3 regions of the Pelomonas sp. SE-A7 genome follow, and region 2 is predicted to be linked to each of the others. Evidence: predicted binding sites of a transcription regulator. Region 2 holds the regulator's gene; each other region holds the start of a gene.
The links. Region 2 encodes sigma-54, which starts transcription at its own class of promoters, with help from an activator protein. Its sites were predicted from a motif close to TGGCANGNAANCTGCTTT; they were not measured.
Positions count from the first base shown of each region.

Region 1: a site for sigma-54 is predicted at 2,346-2,363, ahead of QT382_RS00630 (PEP-CTERM sorting domain-containing protein). Genes of this name have one in related genera too.
Region 3: a site for sigma-54 is predicted at 4,289-4,306, ahead of QT382_RS08885 (urease subunit gamma). Genes of this name have one in related genera too.

Region 1 covers NZ_JAUASW010000001.1:137,817-144,990, reverse strand. Annotated here, with positions in the region: gene QT382_RS00640 (hemerythrin domain-containing protein) at 1-161, shown strand, start outside; gene dinB (DNA polymerase IV) at 211-1,476, shown strand; gene QT382_RS00630 (PEP-CTERM sorting domain-containing protein) at 1,467-2,252, opposite strand; gene QT382_RS00625 (MmcQ/YjbR family DNA-binding protein) at 2,486-2,836, opposite strand; gene QT382_RS00620 (tRNA dihydrouridine synthase) at 2,833-3,783, opposite strand; gene QT382_RS00615 (YgjP-like metallopeptidase domain-containing protein) at 3,780-4,301, opposite strand; gene QT382_RS00610 (2Fe-2S iron-sulfur cluster-binding protein) at 4,328-4,627, shown strand; gene QT382_RS00605 (serine hydrolase domain-containing protein) at 4,634-6,304, opposite strand; gene minE (cell division topological specificity factor MinE) at 6,586-6,846, opposite strand; gene minD (septum site-determining protein MinD) at 6,861-7,174, opposite strand, start outside.
Region 2 covers NZ_JAUASW010000001.1:2,890,269-2,897,442, reverse strand. Annotated here, with positions in the region: gene QT382_RS13070 (YCF48-related protein) at 1-908, shown strand, start outside; gene QT382_RS13065 (DUF6265 family protein) at 959-1,423, opposite strand; gene QT382_RS13060 (16S rRNA (uracil(1498)-N(3))-methyltransferase) at 1,459-2,193, shown strand; gene QT382_RS13055 (THUMP domain-containing class I SAM-dependent RNA methyltransferase) at 2,197-3,459, opposite strand; gene QT382_RS13050 (RNA polymerase factor sigma-54) at 3,515-5,020, opposite strand; gene lptB (LPS export ABC transporter ATP-binding protein) at 5,042-5,797, opposite strand; gene lptA (lipopolysaccharide transport periplasmic protein LptA) at 5,812-6,441, opposite strand; gene QT382_RS13035 (thiol:disulfide interchange protein DsbA/DsbL) at 6,521-7,174, opposite strand.
Region 3 covers NZ_JAUASW010000001.1:1,969,680-1,976,853, reverse strand. Annotated here, with positions in the region: gene QT382_RS08900 (serine hydrolase domain-containing protein) at 1-772, opposite strand, end outside; gene rsgA (ribosome small subunit-dependent GTPase A) at 815-1,897, opposite strand; gene QT382_RS08890 (M20/M25/M40 family metallo-hydrolase) at 2,380-4,065, opposite strand; gene QT382_RS08885 (urease subunit gamma) at 4,316-4,618, shown strand; gene QT382_RS08880 (HupE/UreJ family protein) at 4,623-5,186, shown strand; gene QT382_RS08875 (urease subunit beta) at 5,189-5,494, shown strand; gene ureC (urease subunit alpha) at 5,491-7,174, shown strand, end outside.

The DNA.
Region 1 (7,174 bases), 2.8 Mb from region 2:
AGTGGCTGCCGGCCCATGCCGAGATGATGGACGCGGCCCTGGTCTTCCACATGGGCGAGGTCGGCTACGACCCGGTCACTGGCCACAAGGCCAAGCCCCTGTCCGAGGTGGCGATCAGCAGCTGCGGCAGTGCCGGCAGCTGCAGCGACGAGGCCCGCTAGCCCGTCCTGCTGACAAGGCCCGTCAGCAGGCTCGCGCCACAATCGCGCGATGGAAGAAAGCCCGCCGTCCCTGCCCGAGCGCCTGATCGCGCACCTGGACATGGACGCCTTCTATGCCTCGGTGGAGCTGCTGCGCTACCCGGAGCTCAAGGGCCTGCCCGTGGTGGTGGGCGGTCGGCGCGAGCATGCACCACGGCTGCGCGAAGACGGCACGCGCGAATACTCGCGGCTGCGCGACTACACAGGCCGCGGCGTGATCACCACGGCCACCTATGCGGCGCGCGACCTGGGCGTCAACTCCGGCATGGGCCTGATGAAGGCAGCGCTGCGCGCACCCGACGCCATCCTGCTGCCCACCGATTTCGATTCCTACCGCCACTACTCGCGACTTTTCAAGGCTGCCGTGGCCGAGGTGGCGCCGGTGATCGAGGACCGCGGCATCGACGAGATCTACATCGACCTCAGCGAGGTGCCCGGCGTCCGCGAACCGGTCGGCCACGACCCGCTGGGCGGGGTCAAGGCGATTGCACGCGAGATCAAGAACTCGGTCCGCAATGCCACCGGCCTGACCTGCTCCATAGGCATCACGCCGAACAAGCTGCTGTCCAAGATCGCCTCCGAGCTGGACAAGCCCGACGGCCTCACCGTGCTCACCCTGGCCGATCTGGAGACCCGCATCTGGCCGCTGGCGGCGCGCAAGATCAACGGCATAGGCCCCAAGGCCGCGGCCAAGCTTTCGTCGCTGGGCGTGGAGACCGTGGGCGACATCGCCGAGAAGCCGCTTCCCTGGCTGGTCGAGCAGTTCGGCAAGACCTACGGCGCCTGGCTGCACGAAGCCTCGCATGGCCGCGACAAGCGGCCCGTGGTGACCTTCAGCGAGCCGGTGTCCATCAGCCGCGAAACCACCTTCGAACGCGACCTGCATGCGGTGCACGACCGCGCGCTGCTGGGCCGTATCTTCACCGAGCTGTGCGAGCAACTGGCCCGCGACCTGGGCCGCAAGGGCTACCAGGGCCGCACCATAGGCATCAAGCTGCGCTTCGAGGGTTTCGTCACCGTGACCCGCGACCTGACGCTGGATGTGCCGGTGGCCGATGCGGCTTCGATACGCCGCGCGGCCGGCCTCTGCCTCAAGCGGGTGGACCTGGGTCGCCGGCTGCGGCTGCTCGGCGTGCGGGTGGGCAGTCTCTCGCACCCCGGCGATCCCGTGCCAGCCCCAAAGAAAAGGCCGTCCCTGGGGACGGCCAATGCCGACGAGGCGCAGGCTGGAGTCGAACAGGCCAGCCTTGCCTTGTTCGACCCCGATCAGGCCTGACGACGGCGACGCGCCACCAGGGCGACCAGGCCAAGTCCGGCCAGCGCCAGCGAACCTGGCTCCGGCACGTTGGCCCAGTGCACGGTGTAGTCCTTGGCGACCGCTCCCTGCAGCGATGGATCGCCGAAGTTGTAGGCCTGCATGATGACCGCCGAGTAGCCGGTCGCGCCACCTATCGTCTGGTCGGAGTAGGCCAGCGCCCCGTTGACGAAGTAGTCGAAACTGCTGCCCGTGAAGTTGATGCTGAAATCGGTCCATTGGCCGAACTGGACGGCCAGGTCCAGATCGACCCAGCCGGTCTGCGTATCAGCATCCCAGACGCGGTAGCGTGCATCGCCGCCGTAGTTGGTAAAGCCGATGATGGCGTAGCCGAGCTGAGCGCCGCCGGAGGCGACACCCCACATGTCGGTTCGCACGTTGCCGGCCTGACCGTCGCGCCAAGCAGCATCGACATAGAGGCTGGCGTCGATCGACGAACCGGCGCCGCCGCTCACCGCATGCTGCATGCCCTGCGTGTTGTAGAAGGCCGACTGGTACGGGCCGGACCGGTTGGCCAGCGCATCAGCCTGGCTGATGCCGATGGCCAGCACATCGCCGCGGCCCTTGTAGGCGCCCATGTTGGCGAACTGCGCGGGGGCGTAGCGGTCGGTGACCCAGCCCGTGGGCACGTCGCCGAAGGCCGGCATCACTGGGCCGGCCTGGGCGGCCGTACCCGCGCAAAGCGACACCGCCACGGCGCCAAGGAATCGGCGCCAAGCGTCGAATCGAATCGTCATTGTTGACCTCCTTGCATGAATGAATCAGGCGAATCTCGCCCATGTTCGCCACATGGCGCACAGCGGACTGGGCGTCAAGGACGGGGCGCAAGGAGCGCAATTTCAATGCCAGCCTGGCCTGCGGGCAGAGCTGACGCAGGAGAGCAAGGATGGACGCGTAGTTACCAAGCCAGCAGCGGGTGCGTCGCTGTAAATCCTGTCGACAAGGGCCTGGTGCGCGCTGCGCACAAGACTCAGAGCCCCAGGATCTGCTTTTGCAGCTTCTTGGTCAGACCGGCCAGCACCAGCGCATGCGAGCGCTCGACCAGGGCCTTGAGCTCGGCCAGCGGCAGGGCCTTGGGATCGGACAGCTTGACCCACTTGACCCGCGCCAGATAAGGCGCCGGCTCGAGGCCGGGCATGTCGGTCAGTTCGAGGAAACGGTGCTCGTCCACCTTGAACGAGCAGCCGTTCCAGTCCGGCAGCGGACCGCCGACGAAGAACATCTTGCCGCCCACGCTGGCCACCCAGTCGGCGCCCCACTTGATGTCCTCGGTCGCGCCGGGCAGCGACATCGCATGCTTCTTCAAGGCGGCATAGCTCATGCGTCGACTCCTTCGGGTTCTGGATGGAAGAACTGCTGCTCCAGCAGCTGGGGATCATTGACGGTGCGAAGCCTCAGATAGGCTTCCTCGGCCTCGGGATAGCGGCGGCGCAGGTAGTGCAGCCATTGCTTGAGCCGGCCGGCCTGGTGCTTGGCCTGCACATGCTCGCGGACCAGCCGCCAGAAATGCAGCATCAGCGGTTGCAGCTCGTCCCAGTCCATGCTTGCGCGACCGGCTTGCGAGACCGCCAGGGCCAGGCCCGGGTCGGCCACCATGCCGCGGCCCAGCATCAGGTCCTGGCAGCCGGATTCGGCCTGGGCGCGCCGCGCATCCTCGACGGTCCATATCTCGCCATTGGCCACCACGTTGACCGGCACGGCCTCGCGCACGGCGGCTATGCGGTCCCAGTAGGCCGGCGGCTTGTAGCCGTCCGCCTTGCTGCGGCCATGGACCACGATTTCCTCGGCGCCGGCCTCGACCATGGCCTGGGCGCAGTCCAGCGTGCGGCTGTAGTCCATGTAGCCCAGGCGCATCTTGACCGACAGCGGCATGGCCTCGGGCATGGCCTGACGCACGGCCTTGACGATCTCGTGGATCAGCTCGGGCTCGTCCAGCAGCACGGCGCCGCCGCGATGGCGGTTCACGCATTTGGCCGGGCAGCCGAAGTTGAGGTCGATGCCCGCCGGCTTCAGCTCGGCCAGGCGGCCGGCGTTGTCGGCCATGCAGACCGGATCCGAGCCCAGGAGCTGGGCGCGCACCGGCACGCCGGCCGGCGTCAGGCCACCGTTCAAGAGCTCGGGGACTATGCGGGTGAACACGCGCTTGGGCAGCAGCATGTCGGTGATGCGGATGAATTCCGACACGCAGCGGTCTATGCCGCCAACGCGGGTCAGCACGTCGCGCAGCATGTGGTCGAGCAGGCCCTCCATGGGCGCCAACAAAATCATTCGAGCTTCTCCAGCTCCAGCTTGATCAGGTAAAGCCGCAGGTCGAACTCCAGCTGCGCGTAGTCAGGCTCCATGTGCTGGCACAGCTGGTAGAAGGCCTTGTTGTGCTCCAGCTCGCGCAGATGCGCCAGCTCGTGGACCACGATCATCTTCAGGAAGTTGGCTGGCGCCTCGCGGAACAGGCTGGCGATGCGGATCTCGCGGCGCATCTTCAGCTTGCTGCCCTGGACCTTGGGCGCGCGGGTATGCGTGCCCAACGCATGCTGGATCACGCGCAGCTTTGCGTCGTAATGCACCTTGTCCAGCGGCGGCGCATTGCGCAGGTGGCGCTCCTTCAGCGCCTGGCAGTAGTCGAACAAGGCCTTGTCGCTGCGCACCTCATGCGCCTCGCCGTGGCGGCGGGCCAGCGATTCGGCCAGGCGGCCGTCGGCGATCAGGGCCTCGACCTGCTGGATCAGCGCAGGCGGATAGCCGGCCAGGAATTTCAGTGCAAGGCTGCCGGGTGCGAGGGAAGACATGGAGGCGGAGCAGGCATGATGGCGTCATGCCCAACAAGACGGAACAGAGCAGGGACTACGAGGTGCGGATTGTCCCGCAGCCGCAGACCTGGCGCTGCGCCGGCGATCAGACCCTGCTGCTGAGCGCCCTGGCGGCCGGTCTCAAGATGCCGCATTCCTGCCGCAACGGCAGCTGCCGGGCCTGCATGTGCCGGCTGCTGGAAGGCCGCATCGAGTACCGCATCGAGTGGCCCGGCCTGCTGGCCGAGGAGAAGGCCGCGGGCTGGATACTGCCCTGCGTCGCCAGCCCGCGCAGCGACCTGGTGCTGCGGCGGGCGGGCGACTGAGCACCCTCAGTTCTTGCGCAGCAGTTTCAGCTGGGCCGGCCCCTGCTTCAGCGTCAGCGAGGCCGCGCGGCCCTCTTCGTCGCTGAATTCCAGCGTGGCGTCGACACCCACGGTGCGCAGCAGGCGCGGCGAGACCGCCTTCATTTCTATGGCCGGCTGGCCCGGCGCCTGGCTGAGCAGCAGGCCCTTGTCATCGACGAAGAGCTTGATCGAGAACTGAGGCGAGCTGTACTCGCCGAGCAGGGCCTGCAGCTGCGCCGGCGTCAAGCTGATGGCGGCAGACTCGGCCGGCAGATCGCCGCGGCGCGGCGAGCGATCGCCCTCGCCCTCGCCGTCGGCCATGACGCGCAAGGCCACCGCCTTGCCGCCGGCATCGCGGTCGAACTGGAACAGGGTCAGGGCCTGGGGCACGGCGAAGCGGTCGCCGCCCAGCGCGATCAGCTTGACCGGGCTGCCGCCGCTGCGCTGCGAAGTCAGCACGCCATCGACGACGCGCACCGAACGGGTCTGCCGTTCGTCGGGTCCGTACACCCCCTCCAGCGCCTTGAGCTGCTCGGCCGCAACGGCCACCGCTACCGGCTCGGCAATAGGCTCGCCGATGGCAAAGGCGGCAAGCTTGCGCGCCACCAGGTCCATGCTGAAACCGGGGCCGTCGCTGTTGCGCAGGATGACCACGGTGGTCTGCGTCTGTGGCAGGTAGTTCAGCGTGGAGACGAAGCCGTGGATGCCGCCGCCATGGCTGAGCAGGGCCTGTCCGCGCACGGTCCCGGTGCCGATGCCGAAGCCGTAGTTGCGCGGTTTGGCCGGGCCTTCGGGCGTGACCATGCGCTGGTAGTTCGCTGCCGAGATCAGCTTGCCGCCGTGCAGGGCCAGGTTCCAGCGCCACAGCGCCTCGGTGTTGCCGATCAGCGCGCCGGCCGCATGGGGCTGGGTCATGCTGAGCAGGCCGGCCGGGGCCAGCTCGCGCTTGTCGTTCAACGTGTAGCCCTGGGCCATGCCCTTGAACAGCCGGTCCTCGGCCTGGAAGAACACACTGCCCAGCTGCTGGGGCGCCAGCAGGCTGTCGGTCAGCTGCTGGTGCCAGGTCTTGCCCGAGATGGCCTCGACCACGGCACCCAGCAGCACATAGCCCGAATTGTTGTAGGCCCAGGCCTGGCCGGGCGCGAAGTCGGCCGGCAGGTCCTTGAATTCCTTGATCAGCTCGCCGGTACTCAGCGCGCGGCGGATCGGGTTGCTCATGTAGCCCGGAATGCCGGTGTAGCTCTTGACGCCCGAGGTGTGGTTGAGCAGCTGCAGGAGCGTGATCTGACCGCCATTCGGATAGTCGGGCAGGAACTTGGACAGCGGATCGTCCAGCCTGGCCTTGCCCTCGTCGATCTGCTTCAGCAGCGTGGCGGCGGCGAACTGCTTGGTGACCGAGCCAATGCGCATCAGCTGGTCGGGCTGCATGGGCACGCCCAGCTCGATGCTGGCCATGCCGCGGGCGCTCTTGTAGAGCAGTTGGTCGCCACGCGCCACCAGCACGGTGATGCCGGGGCCCTCGCGGTTGATCTTCTGTTCGTCCAGCAGCTTGTCGGCATAGGCCGCCATGGCGGCGGGCGTGGCCGGCTGGCCGGCCTGGGCTGCTGCGGCCAGCAGGGCCAGCAGCAGGGCGGTGGAAATCTGGGGCTTGCGCATGCGCGGGTCTCCGGGGGCTTGCTCTTGAAGCGGCGCAGCATCGCAGCGGCCTGGCCGAGCAACAAGCCGCCCTGCGACAGGCTGCATGAATCAGGGGACAGGCCGCGAAGCCTCTTCATCCACACGGACTGTGGACAAGTCCGTGAACAGCCTGCGGGCGAGCGCCGCAAGTGCTTGGCCCGCCAGGACTTTCCTTGCCCTGCTGCAGATTGAGGCAGTGCCGAAAAGCAAGAAGCCACCGCGGGCGGTGGCTTCTGTTCTGGGCACTTCGAAAGCGACGCTCAGCGCGCGCCTTCCGGCAGCTCGATCTTGACCTCCAGCACGTCGAGGTCGTCCTGGCGCTCCATGTGGACCTTGATGTCGGCCGGATTGATGGACACGTACTTGGAGATCACGGCCACCAGCTCGCGCTGCAGCTGCGGCAGGTAGTCGGGGCTGGAGCTACGACCGTTGCGCTCATGCGCGAGGATCAGCTGCAGCCGCTCCTTGGCGACGCTGGCGGTGTTCTTTTTCTCACCGAGGAAGAAGGACAGGAATCCCATCTGCTTCTCTCCTATCAGCGGCCGAACAGGCGCTTGAAGAAACCGGGCTTGACGGCTTCGATGAAGCGCATCGGCTTGTCCTCGCCCAGGAAGCGCGACACCACGTCGGCATAGGCCTCGGCCACTTCGCTGCCCTTCATGTGGATGGCCGGCGTGCCCTGGTTGGAGGCCTGCAGCACGATCTCGCTCTCGGGGATCACGCCGATCAGCGGCGTGCGCAGGATCTCGTGGATGTCTTCCAGAGAAAGCATCTGGCCACCCTCGACCCGGTTCGGGTTGTAGCGGGTGATCAGGAGGTGCTCCTTGATCGGCTCCTTGCCTTCGATCG
Region 2 (7,174 bases):
CCGACGGCACCGTGCACCAGACTCGCGACGGTGGTGCGCATTGGGTCAAGGTCGGCCTGATCGACAATGCCGATGCCGCCCGCAGCAGCTCTTTCTCCGATGCGCTGCACGGCATCACCGTCACCAACCGCACGCTCAGCGAGACCAAGGACGGCGGCCGCAGCTGGACCGTGAGGCGCGTGGGCGAGAAGACCAGCGTGGGCACGGCCTACCGCCCCATCGTCCAGCTGGCCAATGCCCAGGTCGGCTGGCTGATCGAGCAGACTATCCTTTACAAGACCACCGATGGTGGCGCGACCTGGACGCTCAAGCCGGCCCCCGGTCTGGCGGACTTCACTTTCTTCGATGCCCAGCTGGGCGTGGGCAAGGTGAACTCGGGCTACTGGGTGGTCTCCAAGGACGGCGGCGACAACTGGACCAGGATCGAAGGCCTGGGGGCGCTGTTCAATACCCGCAAGATCCTGTTTGCCGACGCCACCCGCTGGGCCGCCGTGGCCGAGGACGGCAAGCACCTGTTCACGAAAGATGCCGGCGCGACCTGGCAGGCCGCGGCCGCAGGCAACTCGGCCGGCACCGCCGTGGCCGGACTGCCGACGCTGTGGATAGGCGCGGGCTACACCTCGGCGGCGATCCTGCAGTCCAACGACGGCGGCGAGCACTGGGCCACGATCCAGGTCGGCCCGGCCTACAGCACGGTGCGCGACATCAAGTTCTTCGACGCGCAGCGCGGCTGGCTGGTCGGCGACAGCGGCCTGCTGATGGCCACCACGGACGGTGGCAAGACCTGGGTCACCCAGCCCAACTCGGGCCAGCAGGGCTATGGCGAAATCAGCATCGTCGATGCCAAGACGATCTGGATCAGCGGCGCGTCCGGCGCCCTGCTGGTGACCGCCACCGGCGGGTTCTGAACGACAACGGGCCGCCCTGGGGCGGCCCGTTCTTCAAAATGGGCCGTGGCTCACTCGCCGTCGCAGGCGATCTTGCGGAAGGCGAAGTCGATGCCGCGCAGCTTGCCGTTGCGCTCGCCTTCTATGCGTGCCTGCATCTGCAGGCCGTCGCGCTTGTAGCTGATGCGCTGCGGGAAGTCGTGCTGCGGGTTCTCGAACAGCACCGACTGCGGCCCCTGCTCCTTGAGCGCAAAGGCGGTCGGCGGCCGGCCTTGCGGCTGGGCGACATATTCCAGCTTGCCTTCGGCATTGGGCCGGATCTGCAGGAATTCGAACTCGACCAGCTTGCCGCGCCGAAGCGTGCGCGACATGCCCATCATCTGACCGCCGGCTGGCGCCATCCACTGCTCGGCCGAGCCGGCATCGGAGCCTTCCAGCTTCCAGCAGCCGGCCATCCAGGCCGGTGGCGCGGCCGCTTCCTGGGCCTGGACGGCGCCGCTCAGCAGCAGGGCAACGAGGGCAAGCGCAGATCGCATGGGAACTCCGGTTCTGGCTGCGGGACAATCCCCGCATGCCTCCGCGTTTTTACGTCGACCAGGCCCTGGAAGGCCAGTCCGAAATGTCCCTGCCCCCCGGCGCGGCCCGCCATGTGCAGGTCCTGCGCCTGCAACCGGGCAGTCCTGTCACGCTGTTCGATGGCTCGGGCTTCGAATACCAGGCCGAGGTCGCGGCCATGGGCCGCAGCGAGGTGCGGGTGCACCTGCAGTCGCGCCAGCTGGTGCAGCGCGAGCTGGCCCAGCAGGTCACCCTGGCCGTGGTGATGCCGGCCAACGACCGCATGGACGGCATTGTCGAAAAGGCCACCGAGCTGGGTGCCGCCGCCATCCAACCCTTGATGAGCGAACGCTCGGTCCTGCGCCTGGCCGGCGAGCGGGCCGACAAGAAGCAGGCCCATTGGCAGGGTGTGGCTGTGGCTGCGGCCGAGCAGAGCGGCCGCAGCAAGGTCACGCAGATCGAGCCGGTGCAGAGCCTGGCGGCCTGGCTGGCCAGCCTGGGGCCGGGTCTTGCCTCGCAGCGGCGCTGGCTGCTGAGCCCGATGGCCGCTGAACCGCTGTCCAGGCTGACGGCGGTACCGGGCGATCAGACCCTGGTGCTGAGCGGCCCTGAGGGTGGCCTGAGTCCGGCCGAGGAAGCGGCCGCGCGGGCGCAAGGCTTTGTCGCGGCCCAGCTGGGTCCGCGCATCTTGCGGGCCGACACGGCCCCGCTGGCCGTGCTCGGTTGGCTGGCCCTCAGCGAAAAGAGCTGAGGCTCAAGAGGCTTCGGCCCGCTTCTCGCGGGCCGAGCCCTTGACCAGGTCGAAGCGGAACAGCCGGCATTCGATGGGGCCGTTCCACATCGGGAAGCGGCGCGATTCCTTGAGCCGCATCTTGTTCGGCAGCTTCATGTCCGGGCTCAGCATCCAGGCGGTCCAGCCGGCCTCGTTGCTGGTGTAGCCATGCTTCCAGTGCGAGGCGAGGCGGGGGAAGAAGTCGTCGTCTGCGTCGCGCTGCTCCGAGCCCGAGGCATCGCGCACGGCCGCGGCCTTGCCGCGCACCTCGATCCGTTCGCCATAGGGCGGGTTCATCATCAGCGTGCCGCCCAGTCCCGCGGGCAGCTTGGGCGCCGGGCGTTCCAGCGCATCGCCGCCGTTGAACTGGATGTACTGGGCCACGCCGGCCCGCTCGGCATTGCGGCGGGCGAAGTCGACCATGCGGAAGGCCACGTCGCTGGCGTAGATGGGCACGGCCGGCGCATGGATGCGTTCCTTTGCGGCCTGCTTCATCTCGGCCCAGCGGGCGCGCAGCGCGGCGAAGGGCTTCTGGCGTTCGAAGGCGAAGCGGCGCTGCAGGCCGGGGGCGATGCCGCAGGCGATCTGGGCCGCCTCGATGGGAATGGTGCCGGAGCCGCAGCAGGGGTCGTGCAGGGCGCCGCCGGTCTCGGCCGTGCCCTGCCAGCCGGCCGCCGCCAGCATGGCGGCGGCCAGCGTCTCTTTCAGCGGGGCATCGCCCTTGTCCAGGCGCCAGCCGCGCTTGAACAGCGGCGCGCCCGAGGTGTCCACGTAGAGCGCGGCGCGCTCTTCACTCAGGTGCAGCACCACGGGCAGGTCGGGCTCGCGGGTGTCCACGCTGGGCCGCTCGCCGGTCGCGTCGCGGATCGTGTCGCAGATCGCGTCCTTGATGCGCAGCGTGGCGAAATTGAGGCTGCGCAGCGGCGAGCGCTGGGCCGTGGTGTCGATCTTGATGGTCTCGCTGGGGCCTATCCAGCGCGTCCAGTCGACCTTGCGGGCCAGGGCATAGAGGTCGTCCTCATGCCGGTAGCCGCCCTCGATCAGCTCGACCAGCACCCGCTGGGCCAGGCGGCTTTCCAGGTTGATGCTCAGCACCACCTCGGCCGGCGCCTTGTGCACGGCCACGCCGCCGCGCAGCGGCTCCAGCAGGCCGCGCGGGAACAGGGCGCGCAGCTCGGCCTCCAGCAGCGGTTCGACACCGCCGGGGCAGGAGACAAAGAGTTCTAGGGATTCGGGGCGGGACATCGGCGGGCCAGAGGAGACAAGGCAAAGAAGCGCCGATTGTCCCCCAGGCCCCGGCTCACAGCGCCTTGCGCAGATTGGCCGGCGCGATCTTCAGCGCCTCGCGGTACTTGGCCACCGTGCGGCGGGCCACCTGGATGCCCTGCTCCTCCAGCATCTCCGACAGCGAGCTGTCCGAGAGCGGCTTGTTCGGATCCTCGGCATCGACGAATTGCTTGATCAGTGCCCGTACCGCCGTGCTGGAGGCATTGCCGCCGGCCTCGGTGTTGAGGCCCGAGCCGAAAAAGTACTTGAGCTCGAAGGTGCCGTGCAGCGTAGCCATGTACTTGGCCGTGGTGACGCGCGAGATGGTGGATTCGTGCAGGCCCAGCTCGTCGGCTATTTCTCTAAGCACCAGCGGCTTCATCGCCAGCGCGCCATGCTGGAAGAAGCCCTTCTGGCGCTCGACGATGGCCTGCGAGACCCGCAGGATGGTGTCGAAGCGCTGCTGGATGTTCTTGATGAACCAGCGCGCCTCCTGCAGCTGGCCGCCGAGCGGGCTGTTACTGATGCCGCCGCGGGTCTGGCGCAGCGCCTGCGCATAGAGCTCGTTGATGCGCAGCTTGGGCGCGACCTCGGGGTTGAGCATGACCTTGAAGCCGCGGCCGCTCTTCACCACGATCACATCGGGCACGACGGCCGCCGCCTCGCCCCGCGCGAACTGCCGGCCCGGCTTGGGTTCCAGGCTCTGGATCAGGGCCTGCGCCTCGCGCAGCAGCTGCTCGTCGGCGCCGGTCAGGGCCATCAGCTTGCGCAGGTCGCGCCTGGCGAGGTGTTCAAGCAGGCTCTTGCAGATCAGGATGGCGACAACCTGCACCTGGCTGCGCGGCCGGGCGCGCAGCTGCAGCAGCAGGCATTCCGACAGGTCGCGGGCACCGACGCCGGTGGGCTCCATGCTCTGCAGCCAGCGCTGGGCCACCTTGAGCCGGTCCAGCAGCTCGTCCAGTTCCTCGGCGTCGGCCGCCTCGCCGGCCAGGGCGGCGGCGATCTCTTCCAGCGGGTCGGCCAGGTAGCCGTCCTCGTCCAGCGATTCGATCAGCACGAACAGCGCGGCGCGGTCTTCCTCGCTCAGCGACATGCCGGCCATCTGCTGCTTGAGGTGATCCTGCAGGCTGATGCCGGGCCCTTCGGACTCGGGCCGCTCGCCGTCGTCGTCGCCCGCGGGAGCGCTGCTGCCGGGGGTTTCGCGGATGCCGTCGAAGTCGTCGCCCTCGGTGCCGTTCTCCCAGTCGTCGCGCTCGGTGGTGCCGAAGTCCTCGGCCTTGATCTCGGCGCTGGTCTCGCCTTCACCGGCGGGCGAGGCATCGGGCTCGTCGGCGGCATTGCCGCGGATCTCGCTCAGCTCGGGCGCGGTGACGGCATTGCCGAACTCCTCGTCGGCCTCCAGCAGCGGGTTCTGCGCCAGCATCTGCTCCACCTCCTGGTGCAGCTCCAGCGTCGACAGCTGCAGCAGCCGGATCGACTGCTGCAACTGGGGCGTCAGCGCCAGGTGCTGACTGAGGCGGACCTGTAAGGTGGGCTTCATCTCAGTGCAGCGCCATCGGCCTTACATCCGGAAGTGTTCGCCGAGATAGACCTTGCGGACGTCGGCATTGGCGACCAGCTCGTCCGGCGTGCCTTCGGCCAGCACCTCGCCCTCGCTGATGATGTAGGCGCGGTCGCAGATGCCCAGGGTCTCGCGGACGTTGTGGTCGGTGATCAGCACGCCTATGCCGCGCGCCTTCAGGAAGCCGATGATGCGCTGGATCTCCAGCACCGCGATCGGGTCCACACCGGCGAAGGGCTCGTCCAGCAGGATGAAGCGCGGCTGCGTGGCCAGGGCGCGGGCGATCTCGACGCGCCGCCGCTCGCCACCGGACAGGGCCGGCGCCGGGCTGTCGCGCAGCTTCTCTATCGACAGCTCGTGCAAGAGGCTGTCCAGCATCTCGTTGGTGCGGGCCTTGGTCCAGGGCTTGCCGTTCTCGTCCTGCTGCAGCTCCAGCACGGCGCGGATGTTCTCCTCCACCGTCAGCTTGCGGAAGATCGAGGCTTCCTGTGGCAGGTAGGACAGGCCCAGGCGCGAGCGGCGGTGGATGGGCAGGCGCTCCAGCGCTTCGCCGTCCAGGCGGATCTCGCCGGCATCGGCGCGCACCAGGCCCACGATCATGTAGAAGCTGGTGGTCTTGCCGGCGCCGTTGGGCCCCAGCAGGCCGACGACCTCGCCGCTGTCCACGGCCAGATGCACGTTCTTGACCACGCGGCGCACGCCGTAGGTCTTCTGCAGGCCCTCGGCTTCGAGCCGGCTGGGCTGGCCGGCGGTCATGGCTTGCTCCAGGCTCATTGGGGCTTGCGCGGAGCGGTCTGCAGGGTGCTGCTGGGTTTCAGCGGCACGGCCGGGCTGCTGGCGGCCGACGCAGCGGCCTCGGCGGCGAGCCTAGGCGTGAACACATGGCGGACCCGGCCGTTGGGGCTGCGCTCATGGGCGCCGCCCTTGGTCAGGAATTCTTCCTTGCGGTTGTCGTAGACGAACTCGCTGCCCACGGTTTCCGAGAACACCTGGCCGTTGCGCAGCTGGCGCAGCACGGCATTGCCTGTGAAGCGCACGGTCTCGGCCTTGCCGTCGTAGTCGATCTGGTCGGCGAAACCCTCGATGCTCTCGCCCGGCTTGTCGCGGTCCTGCTTGAAGCTGACCTGCTCGCCCGGCTTGGCCGTGGCATTGGCCTGGAAGAAGCCGTCCGGCGTCTCGCGCAGCTGCAGCCGGTGGGCCCTGAGCAGCAGGCTGCCCTGGCTCAATTGCACATTGCCGGTGAATTCGGTCAGCTGGTTGGCCAGCTCGGCGCGGCCGCCTTCGTCATGGCTGATGCTGAGATCGCGTTCGCGGTCGCCCTTGGCGGCGCCCACGGGTGCCGCGACCAGCAGGGCGGTCAGCAGCAGCGGCAGTGCGGAAGGCAGGGCAGGAAGACGCATGGCAGGGAAGGTGCAATCGCGGCACAGAAATTGCAGGCCATTCTAGGGCCAGCCCCCGCCCCAGCCGGCGTCAAATGCGTCACAGCTTTCCGTTGCGCACGCCCTGGATCAGGGCGTTCGTGACCTGCAGCGCGCGCATGCCCATGTCCTGCTCGCTCATGCCGGCGGCGCCGACCATGGAGGGCGAGGTCCAGAAGCGGCCGGCGATGCCCAGGGCCGGCACGCCGTCGATGTTGTAGGCCTCGCTCAGCTTGTTGGACGTGGCCATCTTGCCGTTGATCGCGAACGAGTTGTACATGGCGGCGAACTTGGCCTGGTCCACGCCCAGCCGCACGGCCAGGGCCAGCATGTCCTTGTCCTCTTCCACGTCGACACGTTCGCGATGGAAGGCCTCGAACACCCGGCCCTGCAGCTCCTCGGACTTGCCCAGCGCTTCCAGCGTCAGGAACAGCTTCTGGTGCGGCTTGATGTTGGGCCGGAAGCCCACATGGATGCGGCGGAAGGCCACGTCGGCCGGCAGCTGCTTGACCCATTCACGCAGCATCGGCTCCAGCGCATAGCAATGCGGGCAGCCGTACCAGAAGAACTCGATCACCTCGATCTTGCCGGGCGTGGTCGGCACCGGGTTGCCCAGGCGCTTGTAATGCTTGCCTTCGACCGGCCCGCCCTGGGCCCAGGCGCTGCTGCCGGCCAGGGCGGCGAGTCCGAGGGCGGAGAAATCACGGCGCTTCAT
Region 3 (7,174 bases), 920 kb from region 2:
CGGGGCTGGGTTGCAGGAGCTGGCCGGCCCAGAGCAGGAGGTCGTCGACCGTGGAGACCAGGCCGCCTTCGCCGCCATGCTCGAAGGCGTGCAGGGCGCGGCGCCAGCGGCCGGGCTCGTCGGCATCGGGCAGATAGGGCGTGGCCAGGCCAGGCAGGGGCCGGTCGCAGCTCAGTTCCATCGAGGTGTTGTGCATGCCCAGCGGCCGGAACAACCGGTGCTGCAGGAAGCCGTCCAGCGTCTCGCCGCTGACCCGCTCGACCACCAGGCCCAGCAGGGCGAAGCCGCTGTTGCAGTAGAGGAAACGGCTGCCGGGCTCGAAGTTCAGGTGCCGGCAGCGGGCGATGGCCTGCAGCAGCATGGCGCGGTCCACGCGCAGGTCCAGGTTGGCGCCGCCCAGGCGCAGGAGCTCCAGCATGTCGGGCAGGCCGCTGGTGTTGCGGGCCAACTGATCCAGCGTGACGGCCTGGGGCAGGGCGGCCAGCTCCGGCAGGTGGCGGCGCACATCATCCTGCAGGCTCAGGCGGCCCTCGGCTTGCAGCAGCAGGACCGCGGCCACGGTGAATTGCTTGGACACCGAGGCGATGCGCAGCCTGGAATCGCGCCGCAGCGGCGTCTGCTGCTCCAGGCTGGCCAGGCCGTAGCCCTTGGTCAGCAGCACCTCGCCCTCGCGCAGCAGGCCGACGCTGTAGCCGGGCGCGGCACAGCCCTGCAGGGCGGCGAAGTAGTGGTCGATGCGGGCCTGCAAGGGCGCCGCCGCCGCATGGTTCATGGGGACTCCTTCGAGGCTGGTCAGTGTAGGGGCCGGCCGCCATCAGTCGCGGCCTCGCAGGCGCTGCTTGAGCTGCACGCTCTTGATGACGCTCTTCCACCGGGCCAGCTGCTCTCGCCGTTCCAGCGCCGTCATCTCGCCACGGCGTGCTTCGCGCTGCAGCTTCTCATAGCTCTTCAGCCGCTCGGCGCCGAGGCTCTCGCGTACCGCACAGCCGGGCTCGTCGCCATGGCTGCAGTTGCGGAAGCGGCAGGCCTGGGCGAGCTCCTGCACATCGTCGAAGGCCTGGGCCACCGTCGCGGCATCGGCGTCCAGCGCCAGGCCGCGCAGGCCCGGCGTGTCGATGATGCAGGCGCCGCTCTGGCAGCGGTGCAGGCTGCGGCTGGTGGTGGTGTGGCGGCCCCGGCTGTCGTCCATCCGCACGGCGCCGGTGAGCTGCTCGCTGTGGCCGCAGAGGCTGTTGGTCAGCGTGCTCTTGCCGGCGCCGCTGGAACCCAGCAAGACCAGGGTCTGGCCCAGGCCCAGATAGGGGCTCAGCGCTTCGCAGCTGGCGGCCGAGGTGGTGTCCACCGCCAGCACGTCCAGCAGGCCGAGGTGGCTATGGGCCAGATGCCGGCGCACGGCTTTCAGGCGTTCCGCTGGCTGAGCGCAGAGGTCGGCCTTGCTGAGCACCACGACGGCCGGCACGTCGGCACTGCGCGTCAGCACCAGATAGCGGTCGAGCCGCGCCAGGTTGAAGTCATGGTCCAGGCCTAGCACCAGCAGCGCGCAGTCCACATTGCTGACCAGGGGCTGCAGCCGGCCCTCGGGATCGCGGCGGTTCAGGCTGTTGAGCGGCGGGATGTGCTCGCGCACCCAGTGCTGGTCGCCCTCGGCTTCGGCGAGTACCCAGTCGCCCACGGCCAGGCGCTGTCCCTGGGCCTGCAAGGCGTTCAGGAGCTGAGGATGGACGCGGGCCCGCAGCGGGCCCTGGCTGCCTTCCAGGCGCAGCGCGTCGCGGTGGATTTCGGTGATGCGGACCGGGTCCGCCTTGGGGTGTTGGCCGAGCAGCGGATGCAGCAGCGGCAGCAGGTTCTGGTTCAGGCCGAGGCGGCGCAGCGCCTCGAATTGCAAGCTTTCGAGCATGACGGTCTCATGGGCAAAGTAAGCCGGTCCCCGCGGCGCTTGGCGTCGCAGGGGAATGAGGTCAGGGTCGGCCGCACCGGGGCGGCAGCTTGTCGGGCGGGAGGTCTTGCTGGCTGCGCTCAGGGCGAGCGCGGCGCCAGGGTCTTCTCAGCCTTCAGGCAGCCAGGGCGGCGGCCGACAGGGGCTGGACAAGATCACGGGTGGCGTTCATGAGGAGCTCCTGTATTTGAAGGGTTGAGGGGGAATGAGCGGCGCAGTGTGCCACAACACAAAAGCAAAGGGCCACCGAGGTGGCCCTGATCGCTTACCGGACCGCTGCCGCACTGGGGCAGGGACGGGGTACGTCGGCGCTGGTGACGGGTTCCAGTGTTCTGCCCAATTTGCAGCCGGTTTTCGCTTCCGTGCTTCGCATTGTGCGGGCCGTCCGTGACGGCCGCATGACGAAGAACAAGGACTTTGCAGTCCTCTTCCGTTGCAGAGGACTATTTCAGATCGTTCAGCGCCTTGCGTTCCTTGTTGCGGCTGCGCTTGTCGGCCTTGGCCTTGGAGTCGGCCTTTTCCTCGGCCGTGGGCTCGATCGGCATGGGCTTGCGCGGCAGCTTGTTGTCGGCGATGGACGCGTTGTAGACCAGCGTGGCCAGCACCACGGCGGCCTGCTTCATGTCCTCGGGGATCACATGATCGGCCGAGTCCACATGGGTGTGGTGCAGGCGCGTGAAGTAGTCCAGCGGGTCCTGGATGAACTGGAAGCCGGGCAGGCCCACGTTGTCGAAGGACACATGGTCGGTCGAACCCGTTGAGTTGTTCGAGATCGTGCCGTCGCTGAGGTCGGAGACCTGGCCGAACCATTCGGCGAAGGTCGAGCGCGCCGCGGCGTTGCCCTGGGTGGTGATGCCGCGCAGCTTGCCGCTGCCGTTGTCCACGTTGAAGTAGAGCGAGAAGCGCTCATGGTCGGCCAGCTTGCTGATAGGCCAGCCCGGGCTGCTCCACAGCCAGCGGCTCAGCTCGCGCTCCTTCGGGTCGCTGGGCTTGGGACGGGTGGCGAAATGCTGCTCCACATAGGCGGCCGAGCCCAGCAGGCCCTGCTCCTCGCCGGCCCACAGGCCCAGGCGGATGGTCCGCTTGGGGCTGAAGCCCACGGCCTTGAGGATGCGGATCGCCTCCATGGTGATGGCCACGCCGGCACCGTTGTCCACGCCGCCGGTGGCGCCGTGCCAGGAGTCCAGGTGGGCGCCCAGCATCACCAGCTCGGGCTTGTCGCCCTGGCCGGGGATCTCGGCCATCACGTTGTGCGCATTCACGTCTTCGTCGTGGAAACGGGCCACGACGTTGAACGAGATCTTGGGCGTCTGGCCGTTGTCCAGCATGCGGCCCAGCATGTTGTAGTGCTCGACCGGCAGCATCAGGCCCGGCACCGGAAAGGTCTTGCCGACGCGATGGCTCTGGCCCATCACGCGGATCAGGCCGCCGTCCCAGGAGCTACGGAACAGCGCGCCGGCCACGCCCTCGGCCTTGAGGAAGGCGTCGCGGGCTTCGCTGAAGCGGTTGGACTTGCGGCGCTGTTCGATGCTGTCGACCGGCGGCTGCTGGCCTTGGCTGGCTGTGCTCTTGATGTCGAAGTTGCGCATCTCGGCCAGCTCGGCGCTGGAGTAGCGCTTGGAGATCTCGCGGCGCGGCTCCTCGCTCTCGGTCGGCTCGTTCAGCATCACGACCTTGCCCTTGAGCTTGCCCTTGAACTTCTGCAGCTCGGCCTCGGTCACCGCGTCGAGGTAGACCACCTCGGCCTCGACCGTGCCATTGGTGCCCGGCGTCCAGGCCAGCGGAATGGTCTGCAGCGAGGTCTTGCGCGGCGACAGCAGGTCGACGTTGGCATGGTCATAGCTCCAGCCGCGGCCGAACTCGAAGGCCTCCTGGTGCACATTGCTCAGGCCCCAGGCCATGAGCTGGTCCTGCGTCCAGCGCGTGGCCTCGCGCATCTTGGGCGAGTTGGTCAGGCGCGGGCCGATCTTGTCGGTCAGCTGGTACAGGGTCTGCATCACCTGCGAGTGATTGAAACCCTGGTCGCGGATCGCGTTGACGACCTCGGGCTCGGGCTTGGCGGCCCAGGCGAGGGCGGGGATCAGCAGGCTGGCGGCCAGGGCCAGGGACAGCTTGTTCAAAGTCGGCATCAACGGGCTCCGCGGGTGAGGAAACTGGATCCAGAGTTGGAAGCGGCGCAGTCTACTGGCGGCTTTCAGGGGTGCCGTTCGTCAGGGGCGGGGCTGTGCGAGAGCGGCATGAGGGGAAACACCGAGCGGACGCCGTGCATGCCGCAGGCCGGTCCTGGTGCAATCAGGGCGAACTTGGTGCATGCGCCATTTGCAAGGCCGGCACCGCCCTGGTGCCCGGCCTTGGCATCGCCCTTGCATTGGCCTGGGCATGGAACTGACGCCGCGTGAGAAAGACAAGCTGATGCTGTTCACCGCCGCCCTGCTGGCCGAGCGCCGCTTGGGCCGTGGGCTGAAGCTCAACTACCCGGAGGCCGTGGCCTTCATCAGTGCCGCGGTGCTCGAAGGTGCCCGCGACGGCCGCACCGTGGCCGAGTTGATGAGCGCGGGCCGTGAGGTGCTGAGCCGGGCTCAGGTGATGGACGGCGTGCCCGAGATGATTCCCGAGATCCAGGTCGAGGCGACCTTTCCGGACGGCACCAAGCTGGTCACGGTCCACCAACCCATTGCCTGAAGCCATGCGCACAAGACTCCCCCTGCTGTTGCTCGTCCTGATTGCTGCGCCGGTGCTGGCCCATACGGACGAAGCGGCCCACAGCCATGTCAGCGGCTTCTGGGCCGGTGCGGTCCATCCCTGGACCGGTGCCGACCACCTGGCCGCGATGCTGGCCGTGGGCCTGTGGAGCGCCCTGGCGCTGCGCCAGCCTCTGCGCGCACCACTGGCGTTCGCGGCCTCGCTGCTGGCCGGCGCCTTGCTGGCGATGCTGAGCGGCTGGGCCCAGCCGGCGGTGGAGGCGGGCATCACGGTCTCGCTGGCGGTGCTGGGCTTGCTGGTGGCTTTGAAGGTGGGCCTGCCGCCGGCCATCGGCGCTGCGACGGCGGCCCTGCTGGCCTTCAGCCATGGCTCGGCCCATGGGCTGGAACTGCAGGGCCTGGCAGCGCTGGCCGGCATGGTGGCCAGCACGCTGGTGCTGCACGGACTCGGCCTCGCCCTGGGTTGGAAACTGCGCAGCGCGCCCAGGCTGGCCCATGGCCTGCTCGGTGCCGGTGTTGCGGCGATTGCGCTGACCCGGGTGCTCTGAAGATGATTCCCGGCGAGCTGATCACGGCCGACGGCGAGCTGGAGCTGAACCCAGGCCGGCGCACGCTGACCCTCAAGGTGGCGAACACCGGCGAGCGGCCCATCCAGGTCGGCTCGCACTACCACTTCGCCGAAACCAATGCGGCGCTGGACTTCGACCGCGGCGCGGCGCGCGGCATGCGGCTCAACATCTGCAGCGGCACGGCGGTGCGCTTCGAGCCGGGGCAGGCGAGGACGGTGGAGTTGGTGGAGCTCGGGGGCGACCGCGTCGTCCACGGTTTCCGCGGCCTGGTGATGGGCAAGCTATGAGAATCAGCCGTCGCGCCTATGCCGAGATGCTCGGCCCCACCGTCGGCGACAAGTTCCGCCTGGCCGACACCGCCCTCGTGATCGAGGTCGAGCAAGACCTGACCCTGCGCGCCGGCGGCTACGGCGAGGAGGTGAAGTTCGGCGGCGGCAAGACCGTGCGCGACGGCATGGGCCAGTCGCAGCGGCCGAATGGCCCCGGGCCCGGCGACGCGGTCGACACCGTGATCACCAATGTCGTCATCATCGACCACTGGGGCATAGTCAAGGCCGACATCGGCCTGCGCGGCTGCCGCATCGCCGCCATCGGCAAGGCTGGCAATCCCGATGTACAGGACGGCGTGGACATCGTCATCGGCCCCGGCACCGAAGTCATTGCCGGCGAGGGCCAGATCGTGACGCCCGGCGCCATTGACACCCACATCCACTTCATCTGCCCGCAGCAGATCGAAGAGGCGCTGATGAGCGGCGTGACCACGATGATTGGCGGCGGCACCGGGCCGGCCACCGGCACGCTGGCGACCACCTGCACGCCGGGCCCCAGCCATATCGCGACGATGCTGAAGGCGGCCGAGGCCTTTCCGATGAACCTGGGCTTTCTCGGCAAGGGCAACGCCAGCCGGCCCGAGGGCCTGATGCAGCAGATCGAGGCCGGTGCGATCGGCCTCAAGCTGCACGAGGACTGGGGCACGACGCCGGCCGCCATCGACAACTGCCTGAACGTGGCCGAGGCCACCGACACCCAGGTCGCCATCCACACCGACACGCTGAACGAGAGCGGCTTCGTCGAGGACACGATCGCCGCGTTCAAGGGCCGCACCATCCACAGCTTCCACACCGAGGGCGCCGGCGGCGGCCATGCGCCGGACATCATGAAGGTGGTGGGCGAGGCCCATGTGCTGCCCAGCTCGACCAACCCGACGCGGCCCTTCACCGTCAACACGCTGGACGAGCACCTGGACATGTTGATGGTCTGCCACCATCTCGATGCCGGCATTGCCGAGGATCTGGCCTTCGCCGAGTCGCGCATCCGCCGCGAGACCATCGCGGCAGAGGACGTGCTGCACGACCTGGGCGCGATCAGCATGTTCTCATCCGACAGCCAGGCCATGGGCCGCGTCGGCGAGGTGAGCCTGCGCTGCTGGCAGACCGCGCACAAGATGAAGCTCCAGCGCGGCGCCTTGCCCGGTGACGGGCCCGGCAATGACAACGCGCGGGTCAAGCGCTACCTGGCCAAGCTGGCCATCAACCCGGCCTTAACCCATGGCATCGCGCATGAGGTCGGCAGCATTGAAGTGGGCAAATGGGCCGACCTGGTGCTGTGGAAGCCGGCCTTCTTCGGCGTCAAGCCCAGCCTGATCCTCAAGGGCGGCTTCATCGCCGCGGCGGCGATGGGCGACGCCAATGCCTCGATCCCGACACCGCAACCGGTGCATTACCGGTCGATGTTCGGCAGCTTCGGTGGCGCGCTGGCGCAGGGCTCGCTGAGCTTCGTCAGCCAGGCCGGTCTCGCGAGCGTGGAGAAGCTGGGCCTGGCCAAGACGCTGGCGCCGGTGAAGGGCTGCCGCACGGTGCGCAAGGCCGACATGCGGCTCAACGACTACCTGCCGGTGATGGAGATCGATGCGCAGACCTACGAGGTCCGTGCCGACGGCCAGCTGCTGAGCTGCAAGCCTGCCACCG